4 regions of the Nonomuraea sp. NPDC050733 genome follow, and region 4 is predicted to be linked to each of the others. Evidence: predicted binding sites of a transcription regulator. Region 4 holds the regulator's gene; each other region holds the start of a gene.
What was found. Region 4 encodes HrcA, which represses chaperone genes, less so after heat shock. Its sites were predicted from a motif close to TTGGCACTCTCNNNNNGAGAGTGCCAA; they were not measured.
Positions count from the first base shown of each region.

Region 1 (3,342 bases), on a different contig from region 4:
CCCGGGCGTCCACGCGGGACAGGTGCTCGACGGCGCGGTACCGGTTGCGGTCCGACGCCTCCACGAGCCCCTCGAACGGCTGCTCCACCACCGAGTCGAACGTCAGCACCGCGAACCGGTCCGCGGAGGTGAGGGTGTCGACGATGCGGGCGGCGGCCCGCCGGGCGGCGACCATCTTCCAGCCCGCCATGCTGCCCGAACGGTCCAGCAGCAGCACCAGGTCGCGGGGGGCGCGCGGCGCCTCCAGCGCGGGCGGGACGACGGTCAGCGCGAACGTCCCCCCGGCGCCGGAGCTCTCGCCGGTGCTCTCGCCGGTGCTCTCGCTGGTGTCGAGCTGGAGTGAGGTCGAGGCGTCGAACGCCAGCCTGAGGATGAAGTCCCGGTCCAGCCGCTCGCCGGGGCGCAGCCGTACCGTGTGGGCGTCCTCCTCCACGACGTGCAGGCTGGAGGAGACGTCGCGCAGGTCCAGCCCGGTGGGTTCGAGGGTCACGGCCAGCGACAGCCGCACCGGCGAGGGGAAGCCGGGCAGCAGCACCGGCGGGGTGATCCGCGAGGCGTCGGGCACCGCGCCGGTGTCGGGTGCCGTGCCGTCCCCGGCGGGCGCGCCGTCGAGCGGTGTCCCCGGGATGTAGCGGGGCGCCACCACCAGCGGGAAGCGGAACGTGGCCGCGCCGTCCTCGTACGGCAGCGGCTGGCTGAGCGACATCCGGACGGTGACCCGCTCGCCGGGCAGGATGTTGCCCACCCGGATCGTGAACACGTCCGGCCGCTCCTCCTCGGCGATCGCCGCCCGCCTGCCCTCGCGCAGCGCCCGGTGGTAGTCGGCCCGCGCCTGGCCGCGCTCCTTGAGCACGCCCTCGATCACCCGGTCGTCGGCCTCCATCCGGAACGCCGTCACGGCCGCCCGGTCGGGGAGCGGGAAGACGTATGTCGCCTCCAGCGTGACGTCGAACGGGTTCCGGAAGCCCTGGGCCACCTCCACCCCGGCGACCAGGCCGGAGATCGCGGCCGTGACGTCCACGCTGTCCAGCGGCAGGTTGCCCCGGTCGGTGCGCAGGGCGCCGAACCCGGCGTCCGGCACGGGCCGGCACCGTTCGGCCTCGAGTGGAACGATCTTCATGCGAGCTTCCTCTCTTCGAGCACCGCCAGCAGCGGGGCGGCCGCGCCGAGCACGGCCTGGACGTCGTCGGTGGAAGGGACGCGGCCCGCGCCGTCGAGCACCAGCGTCACGCCGGGCGCGATCCTGATCCCGCGCACCAGCCCGCCTGCCGCCTCTCCGGCGGCCTGTCGGGCGGTTGATGCGATGGCTGGGGCAGGGGGCAGGTCGCGTGGGGTGCGGGCCCAGAAGCGGGCGGCCTCTCCCTCGGGCGACCCGCCGCCCCCGGCCGTAGGGCCCGGGGAAGAGGCGCCATCGGGACGGGACACGGAGACGGCCTTCCCGTCCAGCCGCGCGGCCGGTGGCACGGCGGCGTCCGGGCGGCCGGTCTGCGGTGGAGCGGTTTCCGGGCGGGCGGCCGTTTCCAGCGTGGCGTCCGGGTGGGTGGCCGCTTCCAGCATGGCGTCCGTGGCGCCCGCGAGGGCCACCTGGATGTCGGCGATCGACAGCCCGGCGGCCTGCAGGCGCTTGACGGCGACGAGCTGCAGCAGGTGGCGCCGGCCGTACCGGGCGACCCTGCCGCGCCGGGACAGCGGCGGGTCCACCAGGCCGATCGTCGTGTACCACCTGATCAGACGCTCGCCCGGCACCTCCCGCACCCGGCCGTTGCCGTTCGGCCCGCCGGCTCGCAGCAGGCCGGCCGCCCGCTCGGCCAGCTCGCCGATGGTCCAGGTGTCATCCATGTCTCCACGATGACACTGTCACTGTTGCAGTGTCAATGTGCAGGATTAAAGCGGGCGAATTGGTTCAGAAGAAGGAGAGATGTCCTACTACGGGGAGGAAGAACATCATGGTGCAGATCACCGGACCGCTCTCGGGCGAGGCGAAGAGCACGGTGGCCGAGTGCCTGCAGGGCGCCCTGGTCGACCTCATCGACCTGTCGCTCGTCGGCAAGCAGATGCACTGGAACATCGTGGGGCCGAACTTCCGCTCGATCCACCTCCAGCTCGACGAGCTGGTCTCGCTGGCGCGCGAGCACGCCGACACCGTGGCCGAGCGCGCGGCGGCGCTGGGGATCAACCCCGACGGCCGCTCCTCCACCCTGGCCAAGAGCACCAAGCTGGCGCAGCCGGAGAGCGGCTGGGTCGAGGACGGCAAGGTCATCGCCACGATCACCGACATCCTCGACGGCGTCGGACGGCGGATGCGGGAGCGGATCGAGCAGACGGAGGAGCCCGACCCGGTCACCCAAGACGTGCTCATCGCGATAGCGCAGGACATCGACAAGGAACGCTGGATGTTCCAGGCCCAGCGCTGACCGCGTCGCGCCGGCGAAGCCCGGGAGCCCGTGCGGCCCCCGGGCTTCTGCTGCCGGAGGGCGGGGGCGTGGGCGATATGCACGGTTGCGAGGGGCCGGTGGGCCGCGGTTCGCGTGCTGTTCGGTGTCCGGGATCCCGCCATTCATGTCCATGCTGTCGACTAGCGTGGACCCAGAGGGAGGCCTGACCATGTCCCGCAAGACTCTCCTCCGCACGGGCCCGCTCCGCCGGGAGGCGGTGGGCCCGTACGGCCCGCTCGCACCGTACGGCGGCGACGGGCTGGTCCTGCCCGCCGGGTTCACCGGCCGGGTGGTGGCGCGCACGGGCCGTAGGGTGGCCGGTCTGACGTGGCACGCGGCGCCCGACGGCGGCGCCTGCTTCCCCGACGGCACCGGCTGGATCTACGTCTCCAACTCCGACCTGCCGCTGCTCGGCGGCGCCGCGGCGATCAGGTTCGGGCCCGGCGGGGCGGTCGCCGACGCCTACCGCATCCTGTCCGGCACCGACCTCAACCGCGCGGGCGGCGCCACCCCCTGGAACACGTGGCTGTCGTGCGAGCTCGGCCACCGCGGGCGGGTCTTCGAGTGCGACCCGTACGGCACCCGCGCCGCCCGCCCCCGCCTGGCCATGGGCCGCTTCAAGCACGAGGCCGCCGCGTGCGACCCCGACCGGGAGGTCGTCTACCTCACCGAGGGGGAGGCCGACGGGTGCTTCTACCGGTTCGTGCCGGGCGACTGGGGCGACCTGACCGAGGGCCGGCTGGAGGTGCTGTGCGTCTCGGGCGCGTGGCGGCCGGTGCCGTCACCCGCCGCGCTGCTGAAGGCCGCGCGCCACCAGGTGGAGGAGGCGCGCCGGTTCGACGGCGCCGAGGGCTGCCACTACGCCGGCGGCGTCTGCTGGTTCACCACCAAGGGCGACCGCGGCCTG
Region 1 covers NZ_JBFAHO010000014.1:123,803-127,144, reverse strand. Annotated here, with positions in the region: gene AB0H64_RS23110 (VIT domain-containing protein) at 1-1,120, opposite strand, end outside; gene AB0H64_RS23105 (MerR family transcriptional regulator) at 1,117-1,839, opposite strand; gene AB0H64_RS23100 (DNA starvation/stationary phase protection protein) at 1,947-2,414, shown strand; gene AB0H64_RS23095 (alkaline phosphatase PhoX) at 2,605-3,342, shown strand, end outside.
Region 1: the regulator HrcA is predicted to act here: its motif matches at 1,849-1,875, upstream of AB0H64_RS23100 (DNA starvation/stationary phase protection protein).

Region 2 (3,342 bases), on a different contig from region 4:
GTTCGACCGGCTGGGTGGCCCGGAGGTGCTCCGGCTCGCCGAGGTGCCGCTGGCTGAGCCGGGCGAAGGCGAGGTACGGGTCCGAATCGACGCGATAGGGCTCAACCGGTCCGAGGCGCTGTTCCGCGCGGGCGGGTACTACTACCAGCCGACCTTGCCGGCCTCCCGCCTGGGCAGTGAGGCGGCGGGCGTGGTGGAAGCGGTCGGAGCGGGTGTGGTGGGGTTCGCGCCCGGTGACGCGGTGAGCGTGCTGTCGGTCGGCATGGGCATGTCAGAGCACGGGGTCTACGCCGACCGCGCCATCGTGCGGGCCGACACCCTGCTGCCCCGGCCCGAGTGGATGGACGCCCGTACGGGGGCCGCGATCTGGCTGTCCTACCTGACCGCCTACGGCGGACTGTTCGAGGTCGGCCACCTCCAGCCAGGCGATCATGTGCTCATCACCGCCGCTTCGAGCAGCGTGGGAACGGCGGCCATCCAGCTCGCCGGCCAGATCGGGGCCGTTCCGATCGCCGTGACCCGCAGCGCGGCCAAGATGGAGGATCTTCTGCGCGTCGGGGCCGGTCACGTCATCGCGACCGACCGGGATGACGTGGCCGAACGCGTGCGGGAGATCACCCGCGGGAAGGGCGCACGTATCGTGTTCGACTCGGTGGGTGGACCGGAACTCACCGCACTCGCCCACACCGTGGCCGAGGACGGCGCGCTGATCGTGTACGGCTGGCTGGACCCACGCCCCGCGCCGCTGCCCATGAACTGGCCCCTCAACGTCCACGGCTATGGGATCCATCTCGTCACCCGAGACCCCGGCCGCATGAGCCGGGCCCGCGCCTTCATCGCCGCCGGCCTGCGTACCGGCGCGCTCGCCCCGGTGATCGACCGCACCTTCGACCTGGGCGACATCGCGGAGGCTCACCGCTACATGGAGGCCAACGGTCAGGTGGGCAAGATCGTCGTCACAGTCGAGCACTGAATCGAACCGTTCAGCACTGAACCGGAGGGAACACCCTTATGAGCAGCGCGCACGCTGACGCCGTCGGCCGCATGATAGAAGCGATCAACGAACGGGACCCGGCCCGCCGCCGTTCACTGATCGAACAATCCTTCACACCCGACTGCGCCTACACCGACCCGGATGACGAGGTGCAGGGGCACGACGCGCTCGACGCGCTGTTCGAGCGGCTCCAGCGTCAGGCGCCGCCCGAACTGCGGTTCAGCCTGTCCGGCCCGCTCGACGCCCACCACCGGCAAGCCCGGTTCACCTGGCAGTTCGGGGCGCGCGGGTCAGCAGATCCTGTGGCGACCGGCGGTGACGTCGCCGTCTTCTACGACGGCCGCATCCACCGCCTGTACGCCTTCTTCGACAAGGCCTGATCGCCGACGCGCAGATGGAGCGACACCCGAGCGGCGATCTGCTCGGGTCCGCTCTGCTCGCTTCGGCCGACCGGACGCCGGTGCCCGATCGAGCCGGGGGTCAGTTGGAGGCGGCGGCAGCGGCCGGCGTGGAGCTGGAGGAAGACGAGGACGACGACTCGCTCTTGCCCGACGACGAGGAAGAGGACGACGACTCGCTCTTGCTCGACGACGACGAGGAAGACGAGGACGAGGCGGGGGACGTGGATGACGATGACGAGCGGCTGTCCGTCCGGTAGAAGCCGGAGCCCTTGAACACGATGCCCACCGCCGAGAACACCTTGCGCAGGTTGCCCTGGCAGGCGGGGCAGACCGTCAGCGCCTCGTCGGTGAACTTCTGGACGACCTCGAGCTGCTCACCGCAGTCGTTGCAGGCGTACTGGTAGGTCGGCACGCGCTCCTCCTTCAGGCTTGCTCTGGCACTCGAGCTATCTTCAGGCTTGCTCTGGCACTCGAGCTATGCGACTGCTAATGGTAACCGATACCGTCAATTGACTATTCCAGTCCCCGCTCCCCGTACCATCCGGCCAGCTTGCCGCGGCGGCTGACGGCGCGCAGCCGGCGTTCCACCTGGTCACGGCAGGAGGCCGTGGTGACCACGAGAAGCTGGTCGTCCGCGTGCACCTGGGTGGTGCCCGAAGGGACGAACGAGCGGCCGTCGCGGACGACGAGCGTCACCGCGGCGCCCGCCGGGAGCCGGAGCTCGAACAGCTCCACGCCGTGCAGCTTGGAGCCGGGCGGGATCCGTACCTGCAGCAGGTCGGCCTGGAGCTCCTCCAGCGGCGCCGACTCCACCTCCAGGTCGTGCGCCTCGCCGGGGGCGGTCACGCCGAGCACCCGGGCCACGAACGGCAGCGTGGGCCCCTGCAGCAGCGTGAACACGATCACGATGATGAACACCTCGTTGAAGACGTCCTTCGACCCCTCGACACCCGCCGCCCACGGGATGGTCGCCAGCACGATGGGGATGGCGCCGCGCAGACCCGCCCACGACAGGAACGCCTGCTCCCGCCAGCTCACCCGCGCGACCCGCACCACCCGCGCCAGCACCGAGCTGATCAGAACGGACGCCGGCCGGGCGAGCAGCACCAGGACGGTCCCGGCGATGAGGCCGGGCACGATCGACGACGGCATCTCCTGCGGGCTGGCCAGCAGTCCCAGCATGACGAACAGCCCGATCTGCGCCAGCCACGCCGCTCCCTCGGCGAAGCCCCTGGTCGCCGCCCGGTGCGGCAGCCGCGAGTTGCCGAGGATGAGGGCCGTCAGGTAGATCGCCAGGAAGCCGGAGCCGTGCAGCAGCACCGCGCCGCCGTACGAGACGAAGGTCAGCGCCAGTACGGCGATCGGGTACAGGCCCGAGGCCGGCAGCGCGACGCGGCGCAGCGCGTACGCGCCCGCGGGGCCGACGGCCAGGCCGACGGCGGCGCCGATGGCCAGCTCGACCCCGGTCTCCAGCAGGAACATGCCGATCGACGGCGACTGGTGGCCGGCGGCGCTCAGCAGCATCACGGCGATCACGGTCGGGGCGTCGTTGAAGCCCGACTCGGCCTCCAGCACGCCCGCCAGCCGGGGCGGCACGGGCAGCCGGCGCAGCACGGAGAAGACGGCGGCGGCGTCGGTGGGTGCCAGCACCGCGCCCAGGATGAGCGCGGTGATCGGCTCGAACCCGAGCAGCACGTGGACGGCCAGCGCCAGCACCACGATGCTGACCGCGACGCCCACGGTGGCGAGGATCAGCGCCAGCGGCACCGCCCGGCGCACATGGCTCCAGCTCGTGGTCAGACCACCCTCGGCCAGGATCACGGCCAGCGCCGTCATGCCGATCTGCTTGGCCAGGTCAGGGTTGTCGAACGGGATGCCGACCCCGGACTCGCCCAGAACCAGCCCGAACCCCAGGAACAGCAGCAGACTGGGCAGCCCGCTGCGGTG
Region 2 covers NZ_JBFAHO010000037.1:33,543-36,884, forward strand. Annotated here, with positions in the region: gene AB0H64_RS35995 (zinc-dependent alcohol dehydrogenase family protein) at 1-973, shown strand, start outside; gene AB0H64_RS36000 (nuclear transport factor 2 family protein) at 1,012-1,374, shown strand; gene AB0H64_RS36005 (FmdB family zinc ribbon protein) at 1,475-1,807, opposite strand; gene AB0H64_RS36010 (potassium/proton antiporter) at 1,909-3,342, opposite strand, start outside.
Region 2: the regulator HrcA is predicted to act here: its motif matches at 1,859-1,885, upstream of AB0H64_RS36005 (FmdB family zinc ribbon protein).

Region 3 (3,342 bases), on a different contig from region 4:
CGACCTCGGTGGCCGCGCCGACGCGCAGCACGCAGACGCCGCCAGCCAGCTTGGCCAGTCGCTCCTGCAGCTTCTCGCGGTCCCAGTCGGAGTCGGACTGCTCGATGGCGAGCTTGATCTCCTTGACGCGGTCCTCGATGGCCTGCTGGTCACCGGCGCCGTCGACGACGGTCGTGGCGTCCTTGGTGACGACGATGCGACGCGCCTGGCCGAGCACCTCAAGGCCGACGTTCTCCAGCTTGAGGCCGACCTCTTCGCTGACGACCTGGCCGCCGGTGAGGATGGCCATGTCCTGCAGCATCGCCTTGCGGCGGTCGCCGAAGCCCGGCGCCTTGACGGCGACGGAGGTGAACGTGCCACGGATCTTGTTGGTGACCAGGACGGCCAGGGCCTCGCCCTCGACGTCCTCGGCGACCACGAGCAGCGGCTTCTTGGTCTGGGCGACCTTCTCCAGCAGCGGCAGGAAGTCGGCGATCGAGGCGATCTTGCCCTGGGTCAGCAGGACGTAGGCGTCCTCGAGGACGGACTCCATGCGCTCGGGGTCGGTGACCATGTAGGCCGACAGGTAGCCCTTGTCGAACTGGAGGCCCTCGGTGAACTCGAGCTCCATGCCCATGGCGTTGGACTCTTCGACCGTGAGGACGCCGTCCTTGCCGACCTTGTCGAACGCCTCGGCGATCAGCTCGCCGATCTTGGCGTCCTGGGCCGAGATCGTCGCGACGTTGGCGATCTCCTTCTTGTCCTCGACCGGGCGCGCGCTGGCGAGCAGCTTGTCGCTGATCACCTTGGCCGCCTTGTCGATGCCGCGCTTGAGCGACAGCGGCGAGGCGCCGGCCGCCACGTTGCGCAGGCCTTCGCGGACCATGGCCTGGGCCAGGACCGTCGCGGTGGTGGTGCCGTCACCCGCGATGTCGTTGGTCTTGGTGGCCACTTCCTTGGCGAGCTGGGCGCCGAGGTTCTCGTAGCGCTCCTCCAGCTCGATCTCACGAGCGATGGTCACACCGTCGTTCGTGATGGTCGGAGCACCGAACTTCTTGTCGATGACGACGTTGCGGCCACGAGGGCCGAGGGTAACCTTCACGGCATCCGCGAGGGCGTTGACGCCGCGCTCAAGAGCGCGACGGGCGTCCTCGTCGAACTCCAGGATCTTCGCCATTTGCTGAAAGTCCTCTCCTAGTGTCGAAGGCCCCGGCCGCTCACGCGCCCGGGGCCCGACACCACCGGCTTACTTCTCGATGATTGCGAGAACGTCGCGGGCGGAGAGCACGAGGTACTCCTCGCCGCCGTACTTGACCTCGGTGCCGCCGTACTTGCTGTAGAGGACGATGTCGCCCTCACTGACGTCGAGCGGAATCCGCTTGTCGCCGTCCTCATCCCAGTTGCCCGGGCCCACCGCGAGGACCTTGCCCTCCTGCGGCTTCTCCTTGGCGGTGTCCGGAATGACCAGGCCGGAAGCGGTGGTCTGCTCAGCCTCAAGCGGCTGCACCACAATGCGGTCGCCGAGCGGCTTAACGGGAACCTTGGTGGCGGTCGTCACGATCGGACCTCCCCTTCAGATTTGAATGATCTAGAAGAGGCGACCAGCGGGGCCTGCCGTCGCGGGTGCCAGACCTGCCTCGTCGCACGTTGGCACTCTCAAGGGGAGAGTGCCAACAGGAAACATATGCAAGAGGGGCTTGACAGTCAACACGAACACGTCTGCTGAGAGCGATAACCCATACTCGCAGGTCGTGACGGGGTCCCGGATCCGGGCCCGCGGGGGAGGCGCTAACGTCGTACGGCGTGGACCTGGACGCCTTCACCGAGCTGCTCACCCCGCGCGGGCAGCGCGCGCTCGCGGAGGCGAGCGAGCTCCAAGGGGGCGACCCCGTGGCGGCCGCGACGAGCCTGCGCCGGACCTACGACGCCGCGCTCGCCTCGGCCGCGCTCACCCAGGCGCGGCTCCGGGACCGGGCGCGCGCCAAGTTCGGCGCGGACGCCGAGCTGATGTACTTCACGCCGCACGGCCTGGAGCAGGCCACCCGGGCCGAGGTCGCCGCCCACCGCGCCGCCCGGCTCACCGCGCTGTGGCAGGACTCACAGGGTTCACAGGTCTCGCGGCCGCGCCCGGGAGCGACGGCTCGGGAGGACGCCGGCCCAGGAACGCGGCCCCCGGCCCCGTACGACTCGGGCCCACCCGGCCCAGGAACGCGGCCCCCGGCCCCGTACGGCTCCGGCCCGCCCGGCTCGGATGCGCAGAGGGCGGGGCCGAGGGTCGTGGACGTGTGCTGCGGCGTCGGCGGGGATCTCCTGGCGCTGGCCCGGGCCGGCTGTGTCGTGGACGCCGTCGACACCGACCCGCTGACCGTGGCCGTGGCCAGGGCCAGCGTCGAGTCGCTCGGGCTGACCGGACGGGTCTCGGTCCGGGTGGCCGACGCCGCCTCCGTGTCACCCGAGGACTACGACGTGCTGTTCGCCGACCCGGCCCGGCGCACCTCCAGGGGCCGCACGTTCGACCCCTTGGCCTACTCCCCGCCGTGGCCCGTCGTGCTCGACCTGGTCGCCCGGGCCCGGTGGGCCTGTCTCAAGGTCGCCCCGGGCATCCCGTACGAGTTCATCCCGGAGACGGCCGAGGCCGAGTGGGTCTCGTACAAGGGCGAGGTGAAGGAGGCGTCCCTGTGGACGCACCCCGATGCCGGCACGACGGGCGGGCAGGACATGACGACGGGCGGCGGGCCGGTCCGGCTGGCCACGTTGCTGCCCGGCGGCCACGTCCTGCGTGACACGAGCGCCGTCGCCCCCGTCGGCCCGCTGGGCCGCTACGTGTACGAGCCCGACGGCGCGGCGATCCGCGCGCACCTCGTCGCGGAGGTCGCCGAGCTGGTGGACGGCCGCCTGCCCGACCCGATGATCGCCTACATCACCGGGGACGACCCGGTCGACACCCCCTGGGCGTCCCGGTACGAGGTGGAGGAGGCGCTGCCGTTCTCGCTGAAGCGCCTACGCGCCGCCCTCCGCGACCGGAAAATAGGAAATGTCACTATTAAAAAGCGCGCCTCCGCCGTGGACATCGAACGCCTTCGCGGAGATCTGCGACTTTCGGGCAGCGAATCCGCCGTGGTCATTCTGACCCGGATCATGGATAAGCCCGCCGCCCTGATCTGCCGCCCGTGCCCACCTGCGTGAATGGCAAATCAGGGCGCTTCTGCGGCAACCACGATATTTTCCCGCACCACTGACGTGGCTTGATCGAGAGGCTAAGGTGGGCGGGCGGGAGTTCTCCCCCTGTAGCGGTTTACCGCGTTCTCCTTCGTCCATCTGCAAACCGGACCTATCCCACCGCTGCGCGATGAACCGTCGGCG
Region 3 covers NZ_JBFAHO010000008.1:60,087-63,428, reverse strand. Annotated here, with positions in the region: gene groL (chaperonin GroEL) at 1-1,156, opposite strand, end outside; gene groES (co-chaperone GroES) at 1,226-1,540, opposite strand; gene AB0H64_RS16600 (methyltransferase domain-containing protein) at 1,783-3,165, shown strand.
Region 3: the regulator HrcA is predicted to act here: its motif matches at 1,627-1,653, upstream of groES (co-chaperone GroES).

Region 4 (3,342 bases):
GCCCGGGGCCGAACTCCTCGACGATCGCGGGCAGGTCGTCGACGCCCTCCAGGTACTCGACGACCACCCCCTCCACGCGCAGGTCGTGGCCCCAGATCTTCTCGACGAGGGCGGCGTCGTGCACGCCCTCGACGTAGATGCGGCTCTCCTTGGCGACCTTGGCGCGCAGGCCTTCGACCGCGATCGACCCCGACGCGCTGCGCCTCGGCCCGCCGGGCGCCGCGACCGGCCGCACCAGCGTCACGGGCCTGCCCTCCAGCAGGAACGCGGCGGGCGCCAGCGGGAACAGGCGCCGCCTGCCGAACCGGTCCTCCAGCGTGACGGCCTCCTTGTCGCAGGCCACGATCGCGCCGCAGAACCCGCTGTCGGCGTCCTCCACCACGAGGTCGGGTTCGGCGGGCACCTTCGGGATCGTGCCCTTGCCCGGCCGCCGCCAGTTGCCCGCGAGAACATCACCGTCATACACACCGGGGACCGTAGCAAATCACCCGCCTGCCGCGAGGCGCTTGCGGTGGCCGCTGCGCCGTACCAGGACGACGACGGTCAGGACCACCGCCACGAGCACGCCCGCCCCGGGCAGCAGGAACAGCGCGGCCACGCCGCCCAGCAGCCCGCCGGCGTCCACGGCCGATCCCACCGCGAAGCGCGCGCCCGATCCCTCGGCGGTGTCGCACTTGAGCTGGTAGGCGCCCGCCTCCGGCACGTTCAGGGCGAGGATGGCCCGCCAGGTGGTCGAGTCCTGCGTGACCGTCATGCTCCCGGGCATCCTGGCCAGCAGCGCCCTGCCGGTGCCGCCGCCGGCCGAGCAGGTGTACTGCACCGGCGAGGCGCTGGCCAGGTACACCACGGGCTCGTCGGCCGGGTCCACGGTCACGGTGACGGTCTCACCGGAGCCGAACGTCTTCGTCGGCAGCGCGCTCCGCGCCGTGTCCGCCACGCCGCTCGCGAACAGCGCCACCCCGGCCACCACGCACACCAGCGCGAGTCCCCAGGCGGCCCACACCCACCACAGCGGGGGCCGGAGCAGCTTGGGGTCCACCCGGGGCGCGTACAGCGGGCCGCCGGCGTACGCGCCGGCCACCGGGAAGGGCGGGCTGCCGTACGGGCCGGTGAGCGGCTGGCCGCCGTACGGCCCCTGCTCGCCCGAAGGAGAGCCGTAGGGGCCCGGCTGGTACGGGACCTGCGGGTAGGCGGCCTGCTCGCCCGTCACCGGCCCCGGCCCGTAGGGCTGCTGCGGGTACGGAGGCTGCGGGTACGGGGGCTGCCGCGGGTACGGGGCCTGCTGCGGCGGCATGCCGTGCGGCCCCGTCTGGTACGGCTGCCGGCCGTACGGCGGAGGAGGAGGCTGACCGGGATAGGGGCCGGACCCGGGCGCCGGGCCGTTCGGCTGGGAGGGGGACTCGTCGGTCATGTCGGCAAGTGTGATCCCTGGAGGCGGGCCCGCGCCAGCGGCAGGATGGCCGGCTGTTATCGCACCTTGTGGGTGAGAGCCGTACACTTGGCACTCGGGAACACAGAGTGCTAGAGGGTCGTTCCCCGAGGCAGAGGCAGGAGGTGAGCACGTGCTCGACGAACGTAAGCTGGCGGTGCTCCGCGCCATTGTCGAAGACTACGTGTCCACCAACGAACCGGTGGGCTCCAAGGCGCTGGCCGAGCGCCACAATCTCAAGGTGTCCCCCGCCACGGTGCGCAACGACATGGCCGCGCTGGAGGAGGAGGGCTACATCACCCAGCCGCACACCAGTGCCGGCCGCGTGCCGACCGACAAGGGCTACCGGCTGTTCGTCGACAGGCTGTCGCAGGTCAAGCCGCTGTCCGGGGCGGAGCGCCGGGCGATCGAGACGTTCCTGGCCGGGGCGGTCGACCTCGACGACGTGGTCACCCGCACCGTGCGGCTGCTCGCGCAGCTCACCCGGCAGGTCGCGGTCGTGCAGTACCCGACGCTGACCCGCTCGACCGTCCGGCACGTCGAGCTGGTGCCGCTCTCGGAGCGGCGCGTCATGCTGGTGCTCATCACCAACACCGGCCGCGTCGAGCAGCGCGTCGTCGAGCTGCCCGAGGTCGTGGAGGACACCCGCATCGCCCACCTGCGGGCCGTGCTCAACGCCTGTCTCGACGGGTGCGGCCTGAGCGCCGTGCCCGACCTCGTCGCCGACCTGCCCGAGCGGCTGCCCGCCGAGGACCGGCCGGCGGTGGCCACGATCCTGTCGGTGCTGCTGGAGACCCTCGTCGAACGCCACGACGAGAAGATCGTGTTCGCCGGGGCGGCGAACCTCGCCGGCGCCGACTTCACCGTCGGCCTGCGCGACGTGCTGGAGGCCCTGGAGGAGCAGGTCGTGCTCATGCGGTTGCTCGGCGAGACGTCCAGCGACACCCCGTCCGCGCTCACCGTGCGCATCGGCTCGGAAAACCCCTATCTGCACGGCACGTCCATCGTCGCGACCGGATACGGTTCTGGCGACAACCAACTGGCCCGGCTCGGCGTGCTGGGTCCCACGAGGATGGACTACCCCGTGACGATGGGCGCCGTACGCGCGGTGGCACGCTACGTCAGCCAGATCCTGGCTGCATCATAAGAGGTCGATAAGTGGCAAACAGCGACTACTACGCCACCCTCGGGGTGCGCCGTGACGCCAGTCAGGACGAGATCAAGAAGGCCTACCGCAGGCTGGCCCGGGAGCTCCACCCTGACGTGAACCCCGATCCTGAGACCCAGGAGCGGTTCAAGGAGATCACGCAGGCCTACGAGGTCCTGTCCGACGCGAACAAGCGCCAGATGTACGACCTGGGCGCGGACCCGTTCGGCGGCGGCGGGGCGGGCGCGGGGGCCGGCGGCTTCGGCGCGGGCTTCCCGTTCAGCGACATCATGGACGCGTTCTTCGGCTCGGCCGGCGGCGCGCGCGGGCCCCGCTCGCGCGCCCGCAGGGGCCGCAACGCGACCATCCGCGTCGAGCTGGACCTGCGCGAGACCGCGTTCGGCACGACCCGGGAGCTGGTCGTCGACACGGCCGTGCTGTGCGAGGTCTGCCAGGGCGCCGGCGCCGCGCCCGGCACCCACCCCGACGCCTGCGACATGTGCAACGGCCGCGGCGAGATCTCCCAGGTCACCCGGTCGTTCCTGGGCCAGGTCATGACGTCCCGGCCGTGCCCCCAGTGCGGCGGCTTCGGGTCGATCATCCGGCATCCCTGCCAGGAGTGCTCCGGCGACGGCCGCGTGCGCACCCGCCGTACGATCAAGGTGCGCATCCCGGCGGGCGTCGAGGACGGCACCCACATCCAGCTCGCCGGCGAGGGCGAGGTCGGCCCCGGCGGCGGCCCGCCCGGCGACCTGTTCCTGGAGAT
Region 4 covers NZ_JBFAHO010000024.1:70,425-73,766, reverse strand. Annotated here, with positions in the region: gene AB0H64_RS30115 (DUF3097 domain-containing protein) at 1-466, opposite strand, end outside; gene AB0H64_RS30110 (hypothetical protein) at 485-1,411, opposite strand; gene hrcA (heat-inducible transcriptional repressor HrcA) at 1,563-2,576, shown strand; gene dnaJ (molecular chaperone DnaJ) at 2,588-3,342, shown strand, end outside.